One region of the Streptomyces sp. NPDC043726 genome, then DNA from elsewhere that is predicted to be linked to it. Evidence: predicted binding sites of a transcription regulator. Region 1 holds the regulator's gene; the other holds the start of a gene.
The links. Region 1 encodes HrcA, which represses chaperone genes, less so after heat shock. Its sites were predicted from a motif close to TTNGCACTCNGNNNNNCNGAGTGCNAA; they were not measured.
Positions count from the first base shown of each region.

Region 2: a site for HrcA is predicted at 3,819-3,845, ahead of groL (chaperonin GroEL). Genes of this name have one in related genera too.

Region 1 covers NZ_JBWKCI010000007.1:550,346-557,313, forward strand. The annotation lists gene hemW (radical SAM family heme chaperone HemW) at 1-704, shown strand, start outside; gene AC068Z_RS23065 (DUF3097 domain-containing protein) at 833-1,639, opposite strand; gene AC068Z_RS23070 (MBL fold metallo-hydrolase) at 1,671-2,399, opposite strand; gene hrcA (heat-inducible transcriptional repressor HrcA) at 2,560-3,576, shown strand; gene dnaJ (molecular chaperone DnaJ) at 3,577-4,713, shown strand; gene AC068Z_RS23085 (nitronate monooxygenase) at 4,792-5,877, shown strand; gene AC068Z_RS23090 (16S rRNA (uracil(1498)-N(3))-methyltransferase) at 5,874-6,614, shown strand; gene AC068Z_RS23095 (hypothetical protein) at 6,622-6,968, opposite strand, start outside.
Region 2 covers NZ_JBWKCI010000004.1:546,931-553,898, reverse strand. The annotation lists gene AC068Z_RS14705 (alpha,alpha-trehalose-phosphate synthase (UDP-forming)) at 1-145, opposite strand, end outside; gene AC068Z_RS14700 (glucosyl-3-phosphoglycerate synthase) at 208-1,152, opposite strand; SAM riboswitch class I at 1,281-1,439, shown strand; gene thrC (threonine synthase) at 1,458-2,741, shown strand; gene AC068Z_RS14690 (MoaD/ThiS family protein) at 2,738-3,013, shown strand; gene AC068Z_RS14685 (cold-shock protein) at 3,444-3,647, shown strand; gene groL (chaperonin GroEL) at 4,007-5,629, shown strand; gene AC068Z_RS14675 (NADH:flavin oxidoreductase) at 5,823-6,953, shown strand.

The DNA of each region.
Region 1 (6,968 bases):
CCGAGGCCTGCGTCGCGGAGGCGCGGGCGGCGGGCTTCGAGCACGTGAACCTGGACCTGATCTACGGCACGCCCGGCGAGTCGGACGACGACTGGCGGGCCTCGCTGGAGGCGGCGATCGGCGCCGGGCCGGACCATGTGTCGGCGTACGCCCTGATCGTCGAGGAGGGCACGCAGCTGGCCCGCCGGATCCGCCGCGGCGAGGTCCCGATGACCGACGACGACGTCCACGCGGACCGGTACCTGATCGCGGAGGACATGCTGTCCGGGGCGGGCTTCGACTGGTACGAGGTCTCCAACTGGGCCACCTCGGAGGCGGGCCGGTGCCTGCACAACGAGCTGTACTGGCGGGGCGCCGACTGGTGGGGGGCGGGCCCGGGGGCGCACTCGCACGTGGGCGGGGTGCGCTGGTGGAACGTGAAGCACCCGGGCGCGTACGCGTCGGCGCTGGCGGCGGGGCGTACGCCGGGGGCGGGACGCGAACTGCTCTCGGCGGAGGACCGCCGGGTCGAGCGGATCCTGCTGGAGCTACGGCTCCTGGAGGGGGCGCCGCTGGACCTGCTGCGCCCGGCGGGCCTGTCGGCCTCCCGCCGGGCCCTGTCCGACGGGCTGCTCCAGAAGGAGCCGTACGACGACGGGCGCGCGGTGCTGACGCTGCGCGGGCGGCTGCTGGCGGACGCGGTGGTGCGCGACCTGGTGGACTGAAGGAACGACCCGGCAGGGGCCGGGAGCACGACCTGCTCGGCCGCGTGGACGAGTTGATCGACGGAACACCTCCGCGTCGGCGGAGAGGAAGCCACCAGGTCCCGCGCGGCCAACGACCGTGGCGGCCGTCAGGGCACGGTCACGTGATCGATGAGTCGCTCGACGCAGCCCAGCAGCTCCGGCTCCAGGTCCTTGTAGGAGTTCACCCGCTTCAGGATCGCCTGCCACACCGCGCCGGTGTTCTCCGACGGCCAGCCCAGCGCCCGGCACACGCCCGTCTTCCAGTCCTCCCCGCGCGGCACCCGTGGCCAGGCCTCGATGCCCAGGGACGACGGCTTCACCGCCTCCCAGACGTCGATGTACGGGTGGCCGACCACCAGGGCGTGTTCGCTGGTCACCGACTGGGCGATGTGCCATTCCTTGGTGCCGGGGAGCAGGTGGTCCACCAGGACGCCCAGACGGGCGTCGGGGCCGGGCGCGAAGTCCGCCACGATCCTCGGCAGGTCGTCCACGCCCTCCAGGTACTCCACCACCACGCCCTCGACGCGCAGGTCGTCGCCCCAGACCTTCTCGACCAGTTCCGCGTCGTGGCGCCCCTCGACGTAGATGCGGCCGGCGCGGGCCACGCGGGCGCGGGCGCCGGGGACGGCCACCGAGCCGGAGGCGGTCCGGGCGGGCCGTGACGGAGCCGTTCCTGACGGCCGTACGAGCGTCACCACGCGTCCCTCCAGCAGGAAGCCGCGCGGCTCCAGGGGAAACACCCGGTGCTTGCCGAAGCGGTCCTCCAGCGTCACCGTGCCCGCCTCGCAGCGGATCACCGCGCCGCAGAAGCCGGTGCCGGGCTCCTCGACCACCAGGCCGGGCTCCGCCTCGACCTCGGGGACGGGCTTGGGCTTCTTCCACGGAGGGGTCAGGTCGGCGGAGTACTGGCGCATTCGGATGACGATAGGAGAACCGCCCCGGCGGTCACCGCGACACGCCGAAGCGGGCCGCCAGCTCGTCCCGCTGCCGCCGTACGAACCGCGCGTCCACCACCGCTCCGTGACCGGGGACGTACACCGCGTCCTCGCCGCCGAGCGACAGCAGCCGGTCCAGGGCCGCCGGCCAGTGGGACGGTACGGCGTCCGGGCCCGCCTGCGGCTGCCCGGACTCCTCGACCAGGTCGCCGCAGAAGACCACCTCCGGGTCGCCGGGCACCAGGACCACCAGGTCGTGCGCGGTGTGCGCCGGGCCGACGTTCGCCAGCAGGACCTGGCGGCCGGGACCCAGGTCCAGGGTCCACTCGCCGGAGACGTGGTGGCGGGGCGGCACCAGGGTGTCCGCCGCCTCCTCGGCCTCGCGCGCGTCCAGGCCGTTGCGCACCGCGTCCCCGCGCAGCTCCGCCCGGCCGTGCGGGCCGTACACCGACTCGATGCCGACCGCGCCGTAGACCTCCGCCCCCGCGAAGGCCGCCGCCCCGAAGACGTGGTCGAAGTGCGGATGGGTCAGCGCGAGATGAGTCACACGGTGCCCGGCGAGCGCCTCCGCCCGCAGCCGCAGCCGCGCCCCTTCGGCCAGGCTCGACCCGGCGTCCACCACGAGGGCCTCGCCCTCCCCGACGACCAGCCCCGCCGTGCAGTCCCAGCCCGGCAGCCGGCACCGCCCCACCCCGGCCGCGACCCGCTCCCACCCGAGCTCTTCCCAAGTCACCGTCATACCGCGACGCTAGCTGTACAACCCGTCACAGCAGGACCGACCTTGCCCGGGGTGTACCCCACCGCCGTACACTGGGGCCGGGAACGCTGGCACTCGGCTGGACAGAGTGCCAGGCAGGCGCCCCGGGGGACTGGGGGACGACTTCTGGAGGTGTGCGCGGATGCTGAGCGAACGCAGGCTGCAGGTGCTGCGCGCCATCGTCCAGGACTATGTGGGCACCGAGGAGCCGGTGGGGTCGAAGGCCCTGACCGAGCGGCACAACCTCGGCGTCTCCCCGGCGACCGTCCGCAACGACATGGCGGCGCTGGAGGACGAGGGGTTCATCGCCCAGCCGCACACCAGCGCCGGGCGCATCCCGACGGACAAGGGCTACCGGCTCTTCGTCGACAAACTGGCCGGCGTCAAGCCGATGACGGCGCCGGAGCGGCGGGCCATCCAGAACTTCCTCGAGGGCGCCGTCGACCTCGACGACGTCGTCGCGCGGACCGTACGGCTGCTCGCGCAGCTCACCCGGCAGGTCGCGGTCGTCCAGTACCCGTCGCTCACCCGCTCCACCGTGCGTCACGTCGAGCTTCTCTCGCTCGCCCCGGCGCGCGTGATGCTCGTGCTGATCACGGACACCGGGCGGGTCGAGCAGCGGATGGTCGACTGTCCGGCGCCGTTCGGCGAGACGTCCTTGGCCGATCTGCGGGCGCGGCTGAACAGCCGGGTCGCGGGCCGGCGCTTCACCGATGTCCCGACGCTCGTCGAGGACCTCCCCGAGGGCTTCGACATGGAGGACCGGGGCACGGTCTCGGCCGTTCTCTCCACCCTGCTGGAGACGCTGGTCGAGGAGAACGAGGAGCGGCTGATGATCGGCGGCACCGCCAATCTCACCCGCTTCGGGCATGACTTTCCCCTCACGATCCGGCCGGTCCTGGAGGCCCTGGAGGAGCAGGTCGTGCTCCTCAAGCTCCTGGGCGAGGCCGGGGATTCGGGCATGACCGTACGCATCGGTCACGAGAACGCCTATGAGGGACTCAACTCCACGTCCGTGGTGTCGGTCGGCTACGGTTCGGGCGGCGAGGCAGTCGCCAAGCTCGGCGTGGTCGGACCGACCCGCATGGATTACCCGGGAACGATGGGAGCGGTACGCGCAGTGGCACGGTACGTCGGACAGATCCTGGCGGAGTCGTAAGTGGCCACGGACTACTACGCCGTTCTCGGCGTGCGCCGCGACGCGTCGCAGGAAGAGATCAAGAAGGCCTTCCGGCGGCTCGCGCGCGAGCTGCACCCGGACGTCAACCCGGATCCGAAGACCCAGGAGCGGTTCAAGGAGATCAACGCCGCTTACGAGGTGCTCTCGGACCCGCAGAAGAAGCAGGTCTACGACCTCGGCGGCGACCCCCTCTCGCAGGCGGGCGGCGCGGGCGCGGGCGGCTTCGGCGCGGGTGGCTTCGGGAACTTCTCGGACATCATGGACGCGTTCTTCGGTACGGCGTCCCAGCGGGGTCCGCGCTCGCGTACGCGGCGCGGCCAGGACGCGATGATCCGGCTGGAGGTCGAGCTCGACGAGGCGGCCTTCGGCACCACGAAGGACCTCCAGGTCGACACGGCCGTCGTCTGCAACACCTGCAGCGGCGAGGGCGCGGCGCCGGGTACCTCGGCGCAGACGTGTGACATGTGCCGGGGCCGTGGTGAGGTCTCGCAGGTCACGCGGTCCTTCCTCGGGCAGGTCATGACCTCGCGGCCCTGCCCGCAGTGCCAGGGCTTCGGCACGGTGGTGCCGACGCCGTGCCCCGAGTGCGCGGGCGACGGTCGCGTACGGTCCCGCCGTACCCTCACGGTCAAGATCCCGGCCGGTGTCGACAACGGCACCCGGATCCAGCTGGCCGGCGAGGGCGAGGTCGGGCCGGGTGGCGGTCCCGCCGGTGATCTCTACGTCGAGATCCACGAGCTGCCGCATTCGACCTTCCAGCGGCGCGGGGACGACCTGCACTGCACGGTCACGATCCCGATGACGGCGGCGTCCCTCGGCACCAAGGTGCCGCTGGAGACCCTCGACGGCATGGAGGAGGTCGACATCCGCCCGGGCACCCAGTCCGGCCAGTCGATCCCGCTGCACGGCCGGGGCGTCACGCACCTGCGCGGCGGCGGCCGGGGCGACCTGATCGTCCACGTCGAGGTCCAGACCCCGACCAAGCTCGACCCGGAACAGGAACGCCTGCTGCGCGAGCTGGCCAAGCTGCGCGGCGAGGAGCGGCCCCAGGGGCAGTTCCAGCCCGGGCAGCAGGGGTTGTTCTCGCGGCTGAAGGACGCGTTCAACGGGCGTTAAGACCCGGCGTTGCCTTTGGTCTATGCCACACGGACGGGTGGATTCGGACTTGTTCGGAGGACGTGACAACATGCCGTCATGTCCTCCGCGCTGACCGATCTCTTTCCTCTTCCGATCGTGCAGGCCCCCATGGCGGGCGGGGTCTCCGTGCCGACGCTCGCCGCCGCCGTGTCCGAGGCCGGCGGGCTCGGGTTTCTGGCCGCCGGGTACAAGACCGCCGATGGCATGTACCAGGAGATCAAACAGCTGCGAGGGCTCACCGGGCGCCCGTTCGGCGTGAACCTCTTCATGCCGCAGCCGGAGTACGCCGACGCCGCGGCGATCGACGTGTACGCCCATCAGCTCGCCGGTGAGGCCGGGTGGTACGAGACCGAGCTGGGCGACCCCGACAGCGGACGGGACGACGGCTACGACGCCAAGCTCGCCGTCCTGCTCGACAACCCCGTGCCGGTGGTCTCCTTCCACTTCGGCGTCCCGAGCCGGGACGTGCTGGACTCCCTGCGCCGGGCCGGCACCTTCACCCTCGTCACCGCCACCACCGCCGAGGAGGCCCTCGCCGTCGAGCGCGCCGGCGCCGACGCGGTGATCGCCCAGGGCGTCGAGGCCGGGGGACACCAGGGAACCCACCGCGACAATCCGGAGACCGACGGGACCGGGCTCGGACTGCTGTCGCTGATCGCCCAGGTCCGCGAGACCGTGAGCATCCCCGTCGTGGCCGCCGGCGGCATCATGCGCGGCAGCCAGATCGCCGCCGTGCTCGCCGCCGGTGCCGCCGCCGCCCAGCTCGGCACGGCCTTCCTCGCCACCCCCGAGTCCGGCGCCAACGCCGTGCACAAGCAGGCGCTCACCAACCCCCTGTTCACCCGTACGGAGTTGACGCGGGCGTTCTCCGGCCGCCCCGCGCGCGGCCTGGTCAACCGGTTCATGCGCGAGCACGGCCCGTACGCGCCCGCCGCCTACCCGGAGCTCCACCACCTCACCTCGCCGCTGCGCAAGGCGGCCGCCAAGGCGGGCGACGCGCAGGGCATGGCGCTCTGGGCGGGGCAGGGCCACCGGATGGCGCGGGACCTGCCCGCGGGCCGGCTGGTGGAGATGCTGGCGGCCGAACTCGCCGCCGCCAGGACAGCGTTGTCGACCCCGGGGGACGGGGGTGCGGGGCGATGACCGCTCCTGTCTTCGTCGTCGAGCGGCTCGACTCCGGCCCCGGCGGGCAGTACGTCCTCGACGGTCCCGAAGGGCGGCACGCCGTCTCCGTGAAGCGGCTGCGGACCGGCGAGGAGGTCGTCCTCACCGACGGCGCCGGGCGCTGGGCGGACTGTGTGGTGCTGGCGGCCGAGGGCAAGGACCGGCTGGTCGTCCGGGTGGACGCCGTGACCGAGGAGCCCGAGCCGCGGCCCCGCATCACGGTCGTTCAGGCCCTGCCGAAGGGCGACCGCGGGGAGGTGGCCGTCGAGACCATGACCGAGGTCGGGGTCGACGCGATCGTGCCCTGGTCGGCGTCCCGGTGCATCACGCAGTGGAAGGGCGAGCGCGGCCTCAAGGCGCTCGGCAAGTGGCGGGCCACCGCGCGGGAGGCCGGCAAGCAGTCCCGGCGCGTCCGCTTCCCCGAGGTCGCCGACGCCGCCTCCGCCAAGCAGGTCGCCGCGCTGCTCGCCGAGGCCGACTTCGCCGCCGTGCTCCATGAGAGCGGCACCGAGCCGCTGGCCGCCGCCGAACTGCCCGCCGAGGGCGAGATCGTGCTGGTCGTGGGGCCCGAAGGGGGCGTGTCCCCGGAGGAGTTGGCACTGTTCGCGGAGGCCGGGGCGCGGCCGTACGTGCTCGGCCCCACCGTGCTGCGCACCTCGACCGCCGGGACCGCGGCGGCCGCGCTGCTCCTCGGCCGCACCGGCCGCTGGGGCTGACACCAGGTCAGCACCGGTTCGCCGGGAGCAGCTGGACGTCCTCCCGGCGGACCGCGAAGGACTCCTGGACGGTGCCGTTGCGGCGGGCCGGGTCCCAGAGCCAGATCCAGTCGCCCGTGGTGCCGAAGGACAGCACCTGGTGGTCGGTCTGGACCGGGCCGTTGTCGACCGCGAGCGGTTTGGAGGCGTCCACCGGGCGTACGCAGACGAAGTGGCCGTAGACGCCGAAGTAGTCCGGCGGGCGGGCGCCCTCGCGGGCGACGTTCTCCGCCGCCCGGCCCGCCGCGCTCGCCGCGTCGCGGGTGCCGATGCCGATCGCGGACAGGGCGAAGACCACGCCCAGCAGGGTGGCCA
Region 2 (6,968 bases), on a different contig from region 1:
CGTCCGGGCCGATGGCCGAGAGGCCCGACACCAGTCCACCGCCCCCGCGCTTGGCGCGCAGCGAGCCGTCCGACCGCACTTCGTAGGAGACCGGGCCGCGATTCGACGCGACCAGCACTTCAGCGGCACCGTACGTGGAAGCCATGTGCTCCAACCTAGCCCGTGCCGGAAACGCTCAAACGTACGAGCGGCGCGCCGGGGCGTGGGTTACGCCACCTTGCGCGAGGCGTACTCCGCGATCTCCACCATCGGTGGCCGTTCCTCGGTGTCCACCGAGTAGGTGCGCGGCTCGAAACCGTCCTCGCCGCGCTCGAACTGGGTGAGCGCGGGCCGGACGAGATGGCCCCGGGCCAGCCGGAGCTGTGCGGTGCGGTAGATCGCGGCGGACATCCGGCCGAGTGCCTGCCCGTCCTGGTGCCGGTGCTTGCGCACCCCGACGTCCACCTGGGCCAGCGCGTCCAGGCCCACCAGGTGCAGCGCGTCGACCAGCATGCCGAGCTCCACGCCGTAGCCGACCGGGAAGGGGAGCTGTTCCAGCAGGGAGCGGCGGGCCGCGTACTCCCCGCCGAGCGGCTGGACGAACCCGGCGAGCTGCGGCCAGTGCATGTTCAGCAGCGGGCGGGCCATCAGCTCGGTGACCCGGCCGCCCTGCCCGGCCGCCTGCCCGAGCGGGCGGTCGTACATCGCCTTGACCAGCTGCACCCCCGGGTCGGTGAGCAGCGGGCCGACGATCCCGGAGACGAAGTCCGAGGAGAAATCCTTCAGGTCCGCGTCGACGAAGCAGACGATGTCGCCGCGCGTGACCAGCAGCGAGCGCCACAGCACCTCGCCCTTGCCGGGCACGGCGGGGATCCGGGGGAGGATCGCGTCCCGGTGCACGACCGTCGCCCCGGCCGCCGCGGCGACCTCGGCGGTGCGGTCGGTGGAGCCGGAGTCGACGACGACGATCTCGTCGACCAGCGGGACCTGCTGCATCAGGTCGTGCCGGATCACGGCGACGATGTCGCCGACCGTCTCCTCCTCGTTGAGCGCGGGCAGCACGACGGAGACCGACTGGCCCGATCCGCGCTTCGCGGCGAGGATCTGGTGCAGCGGCCGATCACACACGGACCAGGAGCGGGTGCTCAGCCAGCGCTCGACTTCTTCCAGCACAGTCTGCGGCTCCTCACGTGTCTCGCGGTTCGGACGGCACTCTCCACTGTCCTGGCCTTCGGTTACAGTCTTGAGCAACGCTGATGACCATCGCATGTCGGGGGTCGTTTGCGTATACAACTACATACCGCTCATCCAGAGGGGCAGAGGGATACGGCCCGATGAAGCCCCGGCAACCCTCCAGTCGGTTCTCGTAGCGATCACTGTCGATCGTCCTCGCGAGGCTCCCGGCTAGGGAAGGTGCCAAATCCGTCTCACGGCGAGATGCGTCGTGAGGAAGATGAGGAGAAAGGGCCTCGCCTCACATGGCTGTGCAGACTGTCGCAACCACCTCGAATCCCACCGTCGACCTCGGTCCCGCCGCCGCCCTGAGCTGCCGCGAGTGTGGTCACCGGGTACCCCTCGGACCGGTCTTCGCGTGCGAGGAGTGTTTCGGCCCGCTGGAGATCGCCTACGACTTCTCGGACTACGACACCGAGGAGCTCCGCAAGCGCATCGAAGCGGGACCCGCGAACATCTGGCGCTACGCGCCGCTGCTGCCCGTCCCCGCGGACGTGGCCGACAAGCCCAACCTCAACCCCGGCTGGACCAAGCTCGTCAAGGCCGACAACCTGGCCCGCGAGCTCGGTGTGACCGGCGGGTTGTATGTGAAGGACGACTCCGGCAACCCGACGCACTCCTTCAAGGACCGCGTCGTCGCCCAGGCCCTCGAGGCCGCGCGCGCCTTCGGCTTCACGACGCTGAGCTGCTCCTCCACGGGCAACCTGGCCGGTGCCGTCGGCGCCGCCGCCGCCCGCGCCGGCTTCCGTTCCTGCGTGTTCATCCCGCACGACCTGGAGCAGGGCAAGGTCGTCATGGCCGCGGTCTACGGCGGTGAGCTCGTCGGGATCGAGGGCAACTACGACGATGTGAACCGTTTCTGCTCCGAGCTGATCGGTGACCCGGCCGGCGAGGGCTGGGGCTTCGTCAACGTCAACCTGCGGCCGTACTACGCGGAGGGGTCCAAGACCCTGGCGTACGAGATCTGCGAGCAGCTCGGCTGGCGGCTGCCGGACCAGCTGGTCGTGCCGATCGCCTCCGGCTCGCAGCTCACGAAGATCGACAAGGGTCTGCAGGAGCTGATCAAGCTCGGGCTCGTCGAGGACAAGCCGTACAAGATCTTCGGTGCGCAGGCGCTCGGCTGCTCGCCGGTGTCGACGGCCTTCAAGGAGGGCCACGACGTCGTCCGCCCGCAGAAGCCGAACACCATCGCCAAGTCGCTGGCCATCGGCAACCCGGCGGACGGGCCGTACGTCCTGGACATCGCGCGCCGCACGGGCGGTGCGGTGGAGGACGTGACCGACGAGCAGGTCGTCGACGCGATCCGGCTGCTCGCCCAGACCGAGGGCATCTTCGCGGAGACGGCGGGCGGGGTGACGGTCGGCGTGACGAAGAAGCTGATCGACAACGGCCTGCTGGACCCGTCGCTCACCACGGTCGTCCTCAACACCGGCGACGGCCTCAAGACCCTTGACGCGGTGGCCGGCACCGGCCTCACCGCCACCATCCGTCCGAACCTGGACTCCTTCCGAGAGGCTGGCCTCGCATGAGCGTGACCGTTCGCATCCCCACCATCCTGCGCACCTACACCGGCGGCCAGGCCGAGGTCGCCGCTGAGGGCGGGACGCTCTCCGAGGTCATCGCCGACCTGGAGAAGAACCACACCGGGATCGCGGCCCGCGTTCTGGACGACCAGGGCAAGCTGCGCCGTTTCGTGAATGTCTACGTCAATGACGACGACGTCCGCTTCGAGCAGGGCCTGGAGACGGCGACCCCCGACGGCGCCGGAGTTTCCATCATTCCGGCCGTCGCCGGCGGCTGATCGTTACCGTCGGTAAGGTGCGTCACCGAGAGTTCATCGAATTGCCCTCTCCGTAAGACAAACGGAGGGGGCAATTCTGCATGGTTGAGCGCGGTACAGTTGGGGAACCCGCTTCTCTTCCCATGCCGGACGCATATGAGTACCGAGTGCGCATGCGACGAGAAACAGCCAAAGTGTGCGGCCCTTTTGCGACATGTGCTCCTTTTGTGGGGCCCGACTTGCCCTGAATTCGGGCGAATTCTCACTACATTCCGGACCCGTTGCGTCCAGAATTCTCGTCCGATTGACCTGTTGCAGACGGCAGTTGGACAGATACATTCAGCCGCGGTCGACGCGTTCCGGCGCACGCCCCCAAACCGTGGGGGGTGAGGTCTGACCCGGATCCGCGAAGTGCGGATCTGTGCAAGGGCCAGTAATAGGGGAGTTAGGCATGGCTCAGGGCACCGTCAAGTGGTTCAACGCGGAGAAGGGGTACGGCTTCATCGCGGTCGACGGTGGTGCGGATGTTTTCGTCCACTACAGCGCGATCCAGATGGACGGGTACCGCACCCTGGAAGAGGGCCAGCGGGTCGAGTTCGAGATCTCGCAGGGCCAGAAGGGCCCGCAGGCCGACATGGTTCGCGTCACTGCCTGAACGCGCGACCAACGAACGGCAAGCGACGTCTTCTGCTGAAGGGCTCGCACCGAGGGGACCCAACCCCCTGGGTGCGAGCCCTTCCGCGTGCCCGCTTCGCCCAGGGGCTGACCGCCCCGCCGGATCCCGCTTCGCTGAGGGCTGACGCCCCCGCCCGATCCCCGAGAGCCGCTTGCACTCGCATGGGTCGAGTGCTAATCATTGCGTTAGCACTCTGAAGGTGAGAGTGACAACGAAGGACCGGGTCGGTGAGGCCGCAGGCCGGGTGGGGCAAGGAACCACGAGGCAGGCAGGCCGTCCGTCGCGGGCGCGGGCGCGGTCCGAAGGAATCACCCCCAGTCCTGGAGGGACCACTTCACATGGCCAAGATCATCGCGTTCGACGAGGAGGCGCGGCGCGGCCTCGAGCGCGGCATGAACCAGCTCGCGGACGCCGTGAAGGTGACGCTCGGCCCCAAGGGCCGCAACGTCGTCCTCGAGAAGAAGTGGGGCGCCCCCACGATCACCAACGACGGTGTCTCCATCGCCAAGGAGATCGAGCTCGAGGACCCGTACGAGAAGATCGGCGCCGAGCTGGTCAAGGAAGTCGCCAAGAAGACGGACGACGTCGCCGGTGACGGTACGACCACCGCGACCGTTCTCGCCCAGGCGCTGGTCCGCGAGGGCCTGCGCAACGTCGCCGCCGGCGCCAACCCGATGGCCCTGAAGCGCGGTATCGAGAAGGCCGTCGAGGCCGTCTCCGCCGCCCTGCTGGAGCAGGCGAAGGACGTCGAGACCAAGGAGCAGATCGCCTCCACGGCCTCCATCTCCGCCGCCGACACCCAGATCGGCGAGCTCATCGCCGAGGCCATGGACAAGGTCGGCAAGGAAGGCGTCATCACCGTCGAGGAGTCCCAGACCTTCGGTCTGGAGCTGGAGCTCACCGAGGGTATGCGCTTCGACAAGGGCTACATCTCGGCGTACTTCGCCACCGACATGGAGCGTATGGAGGCGTCCCTGGACGACCCGTACATCCTGATCGCCAACTCCAAGATCGGCTCCGTCAAGGACCTGCTCCCGCTGCTGGAGAAGGTCATGCAGTCGGGCAAGCCGCTGCTGATCATCGCCGAGGACGTCGAGGGCGAGGCCCTGTCGACCCTGGTCGTCAACAAGATCCGCGGCACCTTCAAGTCCGTCGCCGTCAAGGCCCCGGGCTTCGGCGACCGCCGCAAGGCGATGCTGAACGACATCGCCATCCTCACCGGTGGCGAGGTCATCTCCGAGGAGGTCGGTCTCAAGCTCGAGAACACGACCCTCGACCTGCTCGGCAAGGCCCGCAAGGTCGTCATCACCAAGGACGAGACCACCATCGTCGACGGTGCCGGCTCCTCCGACCAGGTCCAGGGCCGGGTCAACCAGATCCGCGCCGAGATCGAGAACAGCGACTCGGACTACGACCGCGAGAAGCTCCAGGAGCGCCTGGCCAAGCTCGCGGGCGGCGTGGCCGTCATCAAGGCCGGTGCCGCGACCGAGGTCGAGCTCAAGGAGCGCAAGCACCGCATCGAGGACGCCGTTCGCAACGCGAAGGCGGCCGTCGAGGAGGGCATCGTCGCCGGTGGTGGCGTGGCCCTGCTCCAGGCCTCCCAGGTGTTCGAGAAGCTGGAGCTCGAGGGTGACGAGGCGACCGGCGCCAACGCCGTGAAGCTCGCGCTGGAGGCCCCGCTCAAGCAGATCGCGGTCAACGGCGGTCTCGAGGGTGGCGTCGTCGTGGAGAAGGTCCGCGGTCTCCAGGTCGGCCACGGCCTGAACGCCGCGACCGGCGAGTACGTCGACATGATCGCCGAGGGCATCATCGACCCGGCGAAGGTGACGCGTTCCGCGCTGCAGAACGCCGCGTCGATCGCCGCGCTGTTCCTCACCACCGAGGCCGTCATCGCCGACAAGCCGGAGAAGGCCGCCGCGGCCGCTCCGGGCGGCATGCCGGGCGGTGACATGGACTTCTGATCCTCCCGAGGATCGCGAGTTCATCGCAGTACCAAAGGCCGAGGGCGGCACTCCCTGTTCTGCGGGGGGTGCCGCCCTCGGGCGTGTCCGGCGTCACAGGGGGGTTCCCGGAATGCGGCCGGGAGCGGGGCCGTTGTCGTTGAGGCCAGTAGATGTATGCGCATACATCATTGCCGACCCAAGGAGCCCCCACATGACCGTCGCCGCCTCCGAGGCCGCCTCGCGCGCCGCCGAGATCCTGTCCCGCCCGACCTCGATCAACGGGCTGACCGTGCCCAACCGCATCGCCATGGCGCCGATGACCCGCATGTTCTCGCCGGGCGGCATCCCCGGCGAGGACGTGGTCTCGTACTACGCCCGCCGGGCCGCCGCCGGTGTCGGTCTGATCGTCACCGAGGGGACGTACGTCGGACACGACTCGGCCGGGCAGAGCGACCGGGTCCCGCGCTTCCACGGCGCGGAGCAGCTCGCGGGGTGGACGAAGGTCGCCGACGCGGTGCACGCGGCGGGCGGCCGTATCGTGCCGCAGTTGTGGCACATCGGGATGGTGCGCCAGCAGGGTCAGCCGCCGTTCGCCGACGCCCCGCCCGTCGGCCCCTCCGGTCTGCGCATCGGCGCCGACGAGCCGACCGGCAAGGTGATGACCCGGCAGGACCTCGACGACGTCATCGGCGCGTTCGCGGAGGCGGCCGGCGCGGCCGAGCGGATCGGGTTCGACGGTGTCGAGATCCACGGCGCGCACGGCTACCTGATCGACCAGTTCCTGTGGGCGGGCACCAACCGCCGCACCGACGCCTACGGCGGCGACCCGGTGGCCCGCGCGAGGTTCGGCGCGGAGATCGTGGCCGCCGTACGCGCGGCCGTCTCCGCCGACTTCCCGGTGATCTTCCGCTACTCGCAGTGGAAGCAGGACGCCTACGACGTCCGCCTCGCCGAGACCCCGGAGGAGCTGGACGCCGTCCTCGCCCCGCTCGCGGCGGCCGGCGTCGACGCCTTCCACGCCTCCACGCGCCGCTACTGGCTCCCCGAGTTCGAGGGCTCGGACCTCAACCTGGCCGGCTGGACGAAGAAGCTGACCGGCAAGCCCACCATCACCGTCGGCTCCGTCGGTCTGGACGGCGACTTCATCAAGGCCTTCCAGGGCGAGGGGGCCGGGATCGGCAGCCTCGACAACCTGCTGGACCGCCTGGAGCGCGACGAGTTCGACCTGGTGGCCGTCGGCCGCGCGCTGCTCCAGGACCCGCACTGGGCGCAGAAGGTGCTGGCGGGCCGGGTGGCGGAGCTGACCCCGTACGACCCGGCGTCGCTCCAGACCTTGAGCTGAGTCCTGCGGGCCGGC